DNA from 3 places in the Streptomyces sp. NPDC051963 genome. Region 2 is predicted to be linked to each of the others. Evidence: riboswitches for the same ligand, from Rfam matches in the RefSeq annotation. Region 2 holds a riboswitch; each other region holds the start of a gene.
What was found. A riboswitch is a leader RNA that binds a small molecule or an ion and turns the genes downstream of it on or off. The one in region 2 is predicted to bind cyclic di-AMP.
Positions count from the first base shown of each region.

Region 1: linked by a shared signal. The riboswitch ahead of ACIHFB_RS35225 (NlpC/P60 family protein) and the one ahead of ACIHFB_RS15520 (peptidoglycan DD-metalloendopeptidase family protein) in region 2 are both predicted to bind cyclic di-AMP.
Region 3: linked by a shared signal. The riboswitch ahead of ACIHFB_RS05545 (C40 family peptidase) and the one ahead of ACIHFB_RS15520 (peptidoglycan DD-metalloendopeptidase family protein) in region 2 are both predicted to bind cyclic di-AMP.

Region 1 is NZ_JBIUCC010000009.1:187,073-190,300, forward strand. It holds gene ACIHFB_RS35220 (ScyD/ScyE family protein) at 1-971, opposite strand, end outside; cyclic di-AMP (ydaO/yuaA leader) riboswitch at 1,235-1,407, shown strand; gene ACIHFB_RS35225 (NlpC/P60 family protein) at 1,415-2,572, shown strand; gene ACIHFB_RS35230 (ABC transporter ATP-binding protein) at 2,679-3,228, shown strand, end outside.
Region 2 is NZ_JBIUCC010000003.1:721,790-725,017, forward strand. It holds gene ACIHFB_RS15515 (SGNH/GDSL hydrolase family protein) at 1-76, opposite strand, end outside; gene ACIHFB_RS15520 (peptidoglycan DD-metalloendopeptidase family protein) at 345-1,298, opposite strand; cyclic di-AMP (ydaO/yuaA leader) riboswitch at 1,303-1,458, opposite strand; gene ACIHFB_RS15525 (alpha-galactosidase) at 1,763-3,228, opposite strand, start outside.
Region 3 is NZ_JBIUCC010000001.1:1,299,491-1,302,718, forward strand. It holds gene ACIHFB_RS05530 (VOC family protein) at 1-339, shown strand, start outside; gene ACIHFB_RS05535 (ATP-dependent Clp protease proteolytic subunit) at 449-1,084, shown strand; gene ACIHFB_RS05540 (hypothetical protein) at 1,092-1,400, shown strand; cyclic di-AMP (ydaO/yuaA leader) riboswitch at 1,738-1,949, shown strand; gene ACIHFB_RS05545 (C40 family peptidase) at 1,953-2,426, shown strand; gene ACIHFB_RS05550 (ATP-binding protein) at 2,484-2,942, opposite strand; gene ACIHFB_RS05555 (helix-turn-helix domain-containing protein) at 3,155-3,228, shown strand, end outside.

The DNA.
Region 1 (3,228 bases), on a different contig from region 2:
ACGGCCACGCCTGCCGGGAACGGGACCTTGACGCTCGTCCGTTTGCCGTGCGAGACCTTGGTCACCTGGCCGGCGAAGAGCTGACTGACGTACAGGTCGCCCTTGGTGTTGAAGGCGATGCCGGTGACCGAGCCGAAGCCGGACTTCCAGCCGAGGATCTTGCCGGTCCAGGGGTCGACGCGCCACACGCGCGCGGTGGGCTTCTCGGTCTCGCCGTTGAGTTCGCCGACGTAGAGCTTGCCGTCGGGGCCGAGGGCCAGGGAGGTCGGGACGGACTGGTTCTTGTCGTGGTCCGGGAAGACGGTGAAGGGGCGGGCCCGGCCCGACCGCGAGACCTCGATCAGGTCGTTGCCGGCGGCGTCCGCGACGATCTTGCGGCCGTCGGGGAGCGCGAGGACGGCGTACGGGTTGGACTCCACGGACGCCTTGTGCGGGTTGTACTTCAGTTCCACGGCCGAGATGTCCGCAGCGGTCCTCGCCTTGCCGTGCGTGATCTTCAGCAGCTTGCCGAGCTTGTTCCAGGGCGGGGTCGTGGGGACTCCGGCCTCCGGCGGGGCGAAGGTCTCGACGCCCCAGACCTTGCCGTGCAGCGCGGAGACACCGTCCACGCCGGTCGCGCCGCCGCCGTCCGGGGCGGCGGCCGAGGGGAGCCCCTGCACCACCCTGTGGTGCTTCCACGCGCCCCCGTCCCAGTAGATCTTGGTGACCGCCGAGCTGAGACCGATGCAGGTCTCGCCCTCCGGCCCCTCCCCGATGCACTTCTTGCCGCCACGGCCGGCTTCGGCGACGTACAGGCGCCCGTGGTCGTACGACAGCTGACGCGGATTGTCGAGGCCGGTCGCGATGACGCGGACGACCGGTTTGCCGGCGGTCCGGCCGTCGTGTCCGGCGTCGGCGCTCGCGGGGGCGATGCCCGCGGTGGCGGTGAGTGCGACTCCGGTGGCGATGACGAGTGCGGTGCGTTTCCTCATGGCCGTACTCCCTCTCAGCCGCCACGGCTCCCGACCGTGGCTGGCTGGAAGCTACCGGCCCGAAGCGGGCGGACGCCGTCACTCCGGACAAAATACGAACAAGTCACCGCAGACCCTTCCGGATTGACCACGGCGCGCGATTTTCTGGGCTAAGGTCACGAAAATGTATCGGGCATATCACCCATCAACCTTCACAGAGGCCACACGAGTTGGCTAGCGTTCCTCCAGGCCGTACGACCCCCACCGGCGAACGTCGCCGGGCCGCGCGGCCTCCGCCTAATCCGGCGCGTCCCCCTGGGCAGACCGGAGCCGGGGACCCACCGAACTTGGGGTGAATCGACCGGACTTCCCTTCGGGGAACGGTCGTAGGGCAACCCTTCCGAACCACCCGCCCGAACCCGACAGCTAACTCGGTAGGCGGACCATGGAAGGAGTCGCCTCCCTTGGCGTCGCACCGCAAGTCGCGTCCTTCGGGTACGCGCGTAGCAGGCATACGGACCCCCGCCCTGGCAACGGCGGCCCTCACCTCCGTGGCCCTGTTGTCCCAGACGGCCAACGCCGCACCCTCGACCGATGACAAGCCGAGTCTCGAAGAGGTCGAGAAGAAGGTCGACGACCTGTACCGCCAGGCCGAGTCGGCGACCGAGAAGTACAACTCCGCGAAAGAGAAGACCACCAAGCAGCGCAAGCGCGTCGACACCCTCCTCGACGACGTCGCCCAGCGCACCCAGAAGCTCAACGAGGCGCGCGAGGAGCTCGGTTCCTTCGCCGCGGCCCAGTACCGGACCGGCGCCTCCGCACCCGACACCGCGACCTTCCTGCTCGCGGACACCCCGCAGGACTACTTCGACCAGACCCAGCTGATGAGCCGGATGACCGGCCGCCAGAAGGAAGCGGTCGACGAGTTCGTCACGCAGCAGTCCGAGACGATGGACAAGCGCCGCGAGGCCACCGCGAGCCTCGAGACGCTCAACGAGTCGCAGGGCGACCTGAAGACGGCCAAGACGACCGTCCAGCAGAAGCTCACCGATGCGCGCGAGCTGCTGTCGAAGCTGACCGCCGAGGAGAAGGCGCGGCTCGCGGCGATCGAGGAGCAGAAGCAGCAGGAGGCCGCGCGCAAGGCCGCGGAACTCGCGAAGCAGCAGGCCGCTGCGGAGGCGGCGGCCCAGGAGGCGGCGCAGCAGGAGAGCGGCTCGAGTGCGTCGGACTCCCCCGGCACCTCCGTGACCGACTCCTCGTACGCCGCCAAGGCCGAGAAGGTCCTCGCCTTCGCCCGCTCCCAGGTCGGCAAGCCGTACGTGTGGGGCGCCACCGGCCCCGACTCCTACGACTGCTCCGGCCTCACCCAGGCCGCCTGGAACGCCGCCGGCATCTCCCTCCCGCGCACCACCTGGGACCAGGTGAACGCCGGCACGACCGTCTCCCTCTCCGCCGCCCAGCCGGGCGACCTGGTCTTCTTCTACGACGACATCAGCCACGTCGGCATCTACATCGGCAACGGGATGATGATCCACGCGCCGAAGCCGGGGGCTTATGTCCGCGAGGAGTCGATCTACTACGACGGTGAGTCGTCGATCCACAGCGTGGTGCGGCCGGCCTGAGGGCTCCGCAGGACCGCGCTTGACCTTGACGCCGGGTCAACCCTCCATCCTTCCGGCAGGAGCTTCTCGCAGTCGGCGGGAAGCTCCGCGGAGGAGGCGGATGACCATGGTGGCGCAACCGATCGCCGGTCCGGCGATTCGCGTGCGGGGTCTGGAGAAGTCGTACGGGAAGCTCGAAGTGCTGCGGGGTGTGGACTTCGACGTGGCGCGGGGCACCGTCTTCGCCCTGCTCGGCTCCAACGGGGCGGGCAAGACCACGACCGTGAAGATCCTCGCCACGCTCTTGAAGGCCGACGCGGGGACGGCCGGCGTCCATGGCTTCGACGTCGCCGCGCAACCGGCGGACGTGCGGGAGTCCATCAGCCTCACCGGGCAGTTCGCGGCCGTCGACGAGATCCTCAGCGGTCGGGAGAACCTCGTGCTCGTCGCCAGGCTGCGCCACCTCGATGATCCGGGCGCGATCGCGGACGACCTGCTGAGGCGTTTCTCGCTGACCGACGCGGGCGCACGGAAGGTGTCCACGTACTCGGGTGGGATGCGCCGCCGGCTGGACATAGCGATGAGCCTCATCGGGAATCCGTCGGTGATCTTCCTGGACGAGCCGACCGCCGGTCTCGACCCCGAGGGGCGCATCGAGGTGTGGCATGCCGTCAAGG
Region 2 (3,228 bases):
CGAACGCTCCGTCGGGGCCGGGGTCGCCGACGCCCTCGGTGAAGCTGTCCCCCACCGCCACGTACGACCCGATCACTGATCTGTTGTCATTCTTCGAATCGTCTGCCACATCGGCCCATGATTCACCTTCGGATGTGAGCTACGCGACCGTAGGAAGGGGTTGACGGGCGGTGAGATAAGCCACGCCTAAAGTGTTCACCAACTCAGGAATAGCCTTCCGATCAAGGACGTTGTGGCGTCACTCAGCCGTCCGTCTCGATCCGGGCGACGAAGAACACCGAAGGCCGGACCCGGGGATCGGGGTCCGGCCTTCGGTGGCGTGGGGGGCGCGTCGGTCGCGGGTGTCAGCCGACGGAGACGCCGTGCGAGCGGAGGTAGGCGACGGGGTCGACGTCCGAGCCGTAGTCCGGGGTGGTGCGGATCTCGAAGTGCAGGTGCGGGCCGGTCACATTGCCGGTCGCGCCGGAGAGGCCGAGCTCCTGGCCCTCGGTCACGGTCTGCCCGTTGGAGACGGATATCGAGGACAGGTGGCCGTACTGCGCGTAGTAGCCGTCGGCCAGCTTGACGACGACCTGATTGCCGTACGCACCGCCCCAGCCCGCGGAGACGACCGTGCCCGCACCCACGGACTTCAGCGAGGTGCCGGTCGGGACGACGAAGTCGACGCCTGTGTGGTAACCGCTGGACCACATGCTGCCCGACATGTGGTATGGGGTCCCGACGGTGGCACCGGCCACCGGCAGGGTGAAGCCGCCGGCGGTGCTCGTGGTGTCGGCGGACTGAGTGTTCGCCGCGTTCGAGCTGGACGACGCCGCCGAATCCGACGCGGACGAGTCGGACGAAGCGGATGAGTCCGACGAGCCGGACGACTTCGACGAAGGCGACGAAGGCGACGACTTGGAGGAGTCGGTCGCGGCCTTCTTGCCGATCGAGAGCTTCAGACCGGGGTGGATGAGCGACGGGTCGTCGCCGACGGCCTCTCGGTTGTCCGAGTAGAGCTTGTGCCAGCCACCGCTGACATTCTGCTCGTCGGCGATCTTCGAGAGGTAGTCACCGGCCCTCACGGAATAGGTCTTCACTCCCGAGGTTTTCGCGGCGGCCTTCTTCTCGGCTGCCTTCTTCTCGGTCTTCGGAACCGACTGAACGGCCTTTTCCGAAACGGATTGAGCGGGAGCGGCATGTGCTCCGGTGGCCCCCAGCAGCGGGAGGGCGAGCGCTGCGCCACCGGTTCCGGCGACGGCGATCGAGCGGGTGAAGCGCTGGCTCTTGGGACGGCGGTGCTTACCCTTCGCGGGCATGGCGAATTCCTCTCCGGCGCCTACGAGGTGAGCTGTCGGGTGCGGACTGGAGATGTCCGGCCGCGCGTTCGCGGCTTGACCCCTAGCCGTTCCGGAGACCGGAACAGGCGGTTCTACCTGTGGGTCCCCCGCTCCTGCCGTTCACGGGTGAGTTGTGCGGTCTCCGGGCGGCGGCAGGATTGGGCGTCCGTCCGGATTGGTGGCGAACGTAAGCGACTAAGACGCAAAGGGACAAGCAAGAGGTTCCCGGGACATGCGTTTCTCTTGATCCCTTGTGGGAAATCCCAGTCACACTCCGTGAATTCCGACCGCGCACGGGATTCAAATCCCTGGAAAGACACGCGAATTACGTGAACATGACGGGCGACGCTCGGTCACGAATATGACGCTGCTCACGCGGCATCTCCCCAGGGCGCCTTATTCCAGAGCGAGTTGGAATGAAGATCCCAATTCGGACAGAAGACTCAGATGCGACGCAGCCGGAGAACCGTCGCATCGAGGTCGCCGCGCAGCCCCGTAGGCAATCCGTGGTGCAACAGCACCGCACCCCGGTGAACTTCGCCCGTTTCGCGGCATTCATACGACGCCGTCGGGTCGAGGCCGCGCAGCCGGAGCGCCGGTACGGGCTCGCCGTAGTGCTGCGACTGGAGCCAGGCGATGACGACGGTCTCGTCGCCGAGCACGTACTGCACCGCACTCGAACCGCCCTGCGGCGGCCGCAGCCGGTAGAGGTCCCCGCGCTGCACGAGAGGCCGGATCTCCTTGTACAGGCCCACCCAGTCCCGGGCCTCGGCAAGCTCTTCGTCCGTCCACTTCGTGAGGTCGCCGCCGACCCCGAGCACCCCGGCCATGGCGCTCACGAACCGGAAGCGCAGCGAGCTGACCCGGCCGTTGAGCTGGGTGTTGGGGCTGTCGGTGACCCAGGCGGCCATGACCCGCGCGGGGTGGATCTGGCTGAAGCCGTGCTGGATGGCGAGCCGGTCGAGCGGGTCGGTGTTGTCCGAGGTCCACATCTGATCCGTGCGGCTCATGATCCCGAGGTCGATCCGGCCGCCACCGCCGGAGCAGGACTCGAAGGCGACGCCGGGGTGCGCTTCCCGCAGCCGGTCCAACAGGCGGTACAGAGCGTGCACATGGTCGACCCACAACCGCTGCGGATACGCCTCTCCCGGCCAGCCCGCGTCGGTGAAGCAGCGATTGAAGTCCCACTTCACGTAGTCGATCGGGGCGCTGGAGAGGAGCGTGTCGAGCTGCTCCCAGAGGTACTCCTGGACATCGTCGCGGGCGAGGTTCAGTACGAGCTGATTGCGAAATTCAGCACGCTTGCGTCCGATTTGGTACTGCACCCAGTCGGGGTGGGCGCGGTACAGGTCGCTGTCCGGATTGACCATTTCGGGCTCGACCCAGATGCCGAACTGCATACCGAGTCCGTGCACGTGGTCCGCGAGCGGCTTGAGGCCGCCGGGGAAGCGGTCGGGGTTGGGTGTCCAGTCGCCGAGCCCGGCCCGGTCGCTGGTCCGCGCCCCGAACCAGCCGTCGTCGACCACGAACAGCTCCACGCCCATGTCCGCGGCCCGGCGCGCGAGTGCCCGCTGCTGCTCCTCGGAGATGTCGAACTCGGTGGCCTCCCAGGAATTGAAGAGCACCGGCCGGTCCTGGTCCGCGTCCGGGATGACGTACGCCCGCTGATAGGCGTGCCACGCGCGGCTCGCCCCGCCGAAGCCGCGGTCGCTCCACAGACCGGCGAAGACGGGCGTCGTGAACGACTCGCCCGCCGCCAGGCGCAGCAGGCCCGAGTCGTCGTATCCGGCACCGCCGGTGATCTGCACGCGCGCGTCGGGGAGTTGGGCCACGGCGATCCGCCAGGACCCGGACCAGCCGAGGGCGCAGCCGTAGACCTCGCCGCGCTCCTCGGTCGCGTCGTCGTCCA
Region 3 (3,228 bases), on a different contig from region 2:
TTCGAGCTGGGCGTGGCCGACCCGGAGCGAGGGCGCGCCTTCTACGGCACCCTGTTCGACTGGGATCTCGAACCCGGCCCCTCCGGAAGCGGCTTCTCCATCGGCACCCCGGGTGTGCCCGGCGGGCTGCACGGCGGCGACGCGGGCGCCTCCCCTTACCTGTTCTTCCGGGTCGACGACCTGGACGCCGCCGTCGCGAAGGTCCTCGAACTGGGCGGCACGACCGAGGAACTCGGCGCGGAGGACCCCGACTCGGAGGCCCGCTTCGGCCGGTTCAAGCTGTGCCGGGACGACCAGGGGTCGGCCTTCGGGCTGCACCAGCCACCAGAAGGCCGCTGACCACCTCGCCCGACATCACGGCGTCCGCGCTGAGCGAACCCCCTCACCCTTCACTCTGTACGTCCTGTACATTTTCTACAGAGACAGCACTGTCGAGGAGGGGTTCGCCATGAACCGACCGTCCGCCCGCTACGTCCTGCCCGAATTCACGGAGCGCACCAGCTTCGGGCAGAAGACGATGGATCCCTACTCGAAGCTGCTGGAGGAGCGGATCGTCTTCCTCGGTACGCCGGTCGACGACACCTCGGCGAACGACGTCATGGCGCAGTTCATGCACCTCGAGTACCAGGACCCGGACCGGGACATCTCGCTCTACATCAACTCCCCCGGCGGCTCCTTCAGCGCGATGTCGGCGATCTACGACACGATGCGGTTCATCACCTGCGACGTGGAGACCATCTGCCTGGGCCAGGCGGGCTCGTCCGCCGCCGTGCTGCTGGCCGCGGGCACGGCGGGCAAGCGGTTCGCGCTGCCGGGCGCTCGCATGGTGATCCATCAGCCGGCGCTGCCGGAGCCGATCCAGGGGCAGGCCAGCGATCTCGCCATCCACGCCGAGGAGTTGATGCGGGTGCGCGTCCGCCTGGAGGAGATGCTCGTACGGCACACCGGACGCACGCACGACCAGGTGAGCGCGGACATCGAGCGGGACAAGATCCTCACCGCCCAGGAGGCCCTGGACTACGGGCTGGTGGACCGGATCATCCCCAGCCGCAGGTCCACCATCGCCCCGCCCACCGGGAAGTGACACGCCGGTGCTCCCACCCGAGCTTCCGCCGCTGCCCGCCCTCACGTGCGCCGAGGGCGAGTTGATCGACCGTTATCTCGATGTGGTCGACCTGCTCGGCCGGATCAACCCGGCCCACCACGGGGACACGTACCGCGGACTGCGCGCCGCCCAGGCGTTGGTGTCCAAGGCGAGCGAACTGCGCGACGCGCTGGCGCTGATGCACCAGCGGGGCGAGACGGAGTTGCACGCCCCTACGCTCACGCGGGCGATGCGCGTTCTGGACGGCGAGCGCCGGACGGCGCGTGTCATCGTTCCGCCGCGCTCCGACAGTTGACGCACTCCACCTCCGGTCCGGATATCCGCCACGACGGCGAGACGTCCGGACCGGCGCTGAAACGGACCAAATGGCGTACCCCTGTTCGGAGTAGACGTTTGTCATTTTTTGGGACCGCAGAGCTTGCGCAACACGCGTATCTCGAAGGCGGTTGAGACCCTTCCGTGCTGGTCGGGGGGTCAGCGAGGCCCTCGACACTCGCTCGAACAGAGGGGTGTCCACCCGAACGGGTGAGTGGTGAGTAACCCCACAAATACCCGATTCCATTGGGTCTTTCGTTCATCCGTGCGTGAAGATCCCTGTCTGACGACAAGACCCCGCCAGAGCGGCGGGGCGATCCGGGCGGACGCCGAGTCCTGCCGCCGCCCGGATGACCGGTCGACAGGAGTGGATCGGCAGGAGTGGAGGACCCGAGCACGACGGGTCGCCGGAACGGTCACGCCATGACCGCGCCGAGCAGCCCTTGGGGTGAAGCCGCGTCAGCGGCCGGGCAACTTCGCCAGCCCGAATCCGACAGGTCATCCTTCACAGGCGGCTGACGAAGGGTTGCGCATGACTGCGCTCAATCGTGTCCCGTCGCTGATGGCCCGAGCCGGCACGGCATCGGCTCTCACCCTCGCCGCCGTGGGCGGCTCCATCGTGGCGCCGGGCCTCGTCTCCGAGGCCGAGGCCGCCACTCCGGCGACGAAGGCGCTCCAGGTCGCGGCCTCCAAGAAGGGCGCGCCGTACAAGTACGGCGCCACCGGACCGCGCCGGTTCGACTGCTCGGGGCTGACGCTGTACTCGTACAAGAAGGCGGGCAAGAGCCTGCCGCGTACGGCGGCTCAGCAGTACAACAAGACGCGCCACATCTCCGGCAAGAGCCGCAAGGCCGGAGACCTGGTGTTCTTCCACTCGGGCTCGAACGTCTACCACGTCGGCATCTACGCCGGGAAGGGAAAGATCTGGCACTCCCCGAAGACCGGGGACGTCGTAAGACTGTCGAAGATCTGGACCAAGAGCGTCTGGTACGGCCGGGTCAAGTGACCTGAGCGACGCGGTGGCGGCGCCCTGACGCGCCGCCACCGCGTCCGGGCTTGATTCCTAAGGTTCCTGCTGAACCGCCGTGCTCACCGGCCGCGCCGGGACCGTCCAGGGCAGTTCGATGGAGACGGTCTTGCCGCCCTCGCGAGTGGGCCGGATTCTCAGTTTGCCGCCGCATTCGGCGGTCAGCCAGCGGATGATGACCAGGCCGCGGCCGTTGTCCTGCTGCACTGCCGCGGGCAGCCGCTTGGGAAGCCGCGGGTGACTGTCGGTCACGCCGATGTGCAGTTGTTCGTCACGGTCGAGGTCGATGTCCACCGTGAAGGTGGGTGACTGCCCGAAAGTGTGCTGTACGGCGTTGGTGGCGAGTTCGGAGACGATGAGGCGGACCGTGTCGGCCAGTTCCGTGTCGGCGGGCAGTCCCCACTCCACCAGGGTGCCGACCACATAGGTGCGAGCCGCGGAGACCGAAGCGGGATCGCTCGGCAGAGTGACGGATGCTTCCAGATGGTCTGCCATGGCGACGTCGTCCCTTTCCGACGGGACCGCAGTCCGACACGGATCGGAGGGTTCGAGTACGGTCCCGGACTGGTGCTTCGTCGCCAGACTGCCATCACCGGACCGGTCACGGGTGCGATCCACCAAGATATGCATATATCTGTCGCTCGAAGCGGTGAACTCTGCGACGGCAGAGCGTATTTGGACGGCACGGAAGGAGTAAGGAGGAGCCCATGCAGCACGGTCCCGCGGTACGCCGCCGAAAACTGGGCGCCGAATTGCGCACGCTGCGCACCGGCGCCGGACT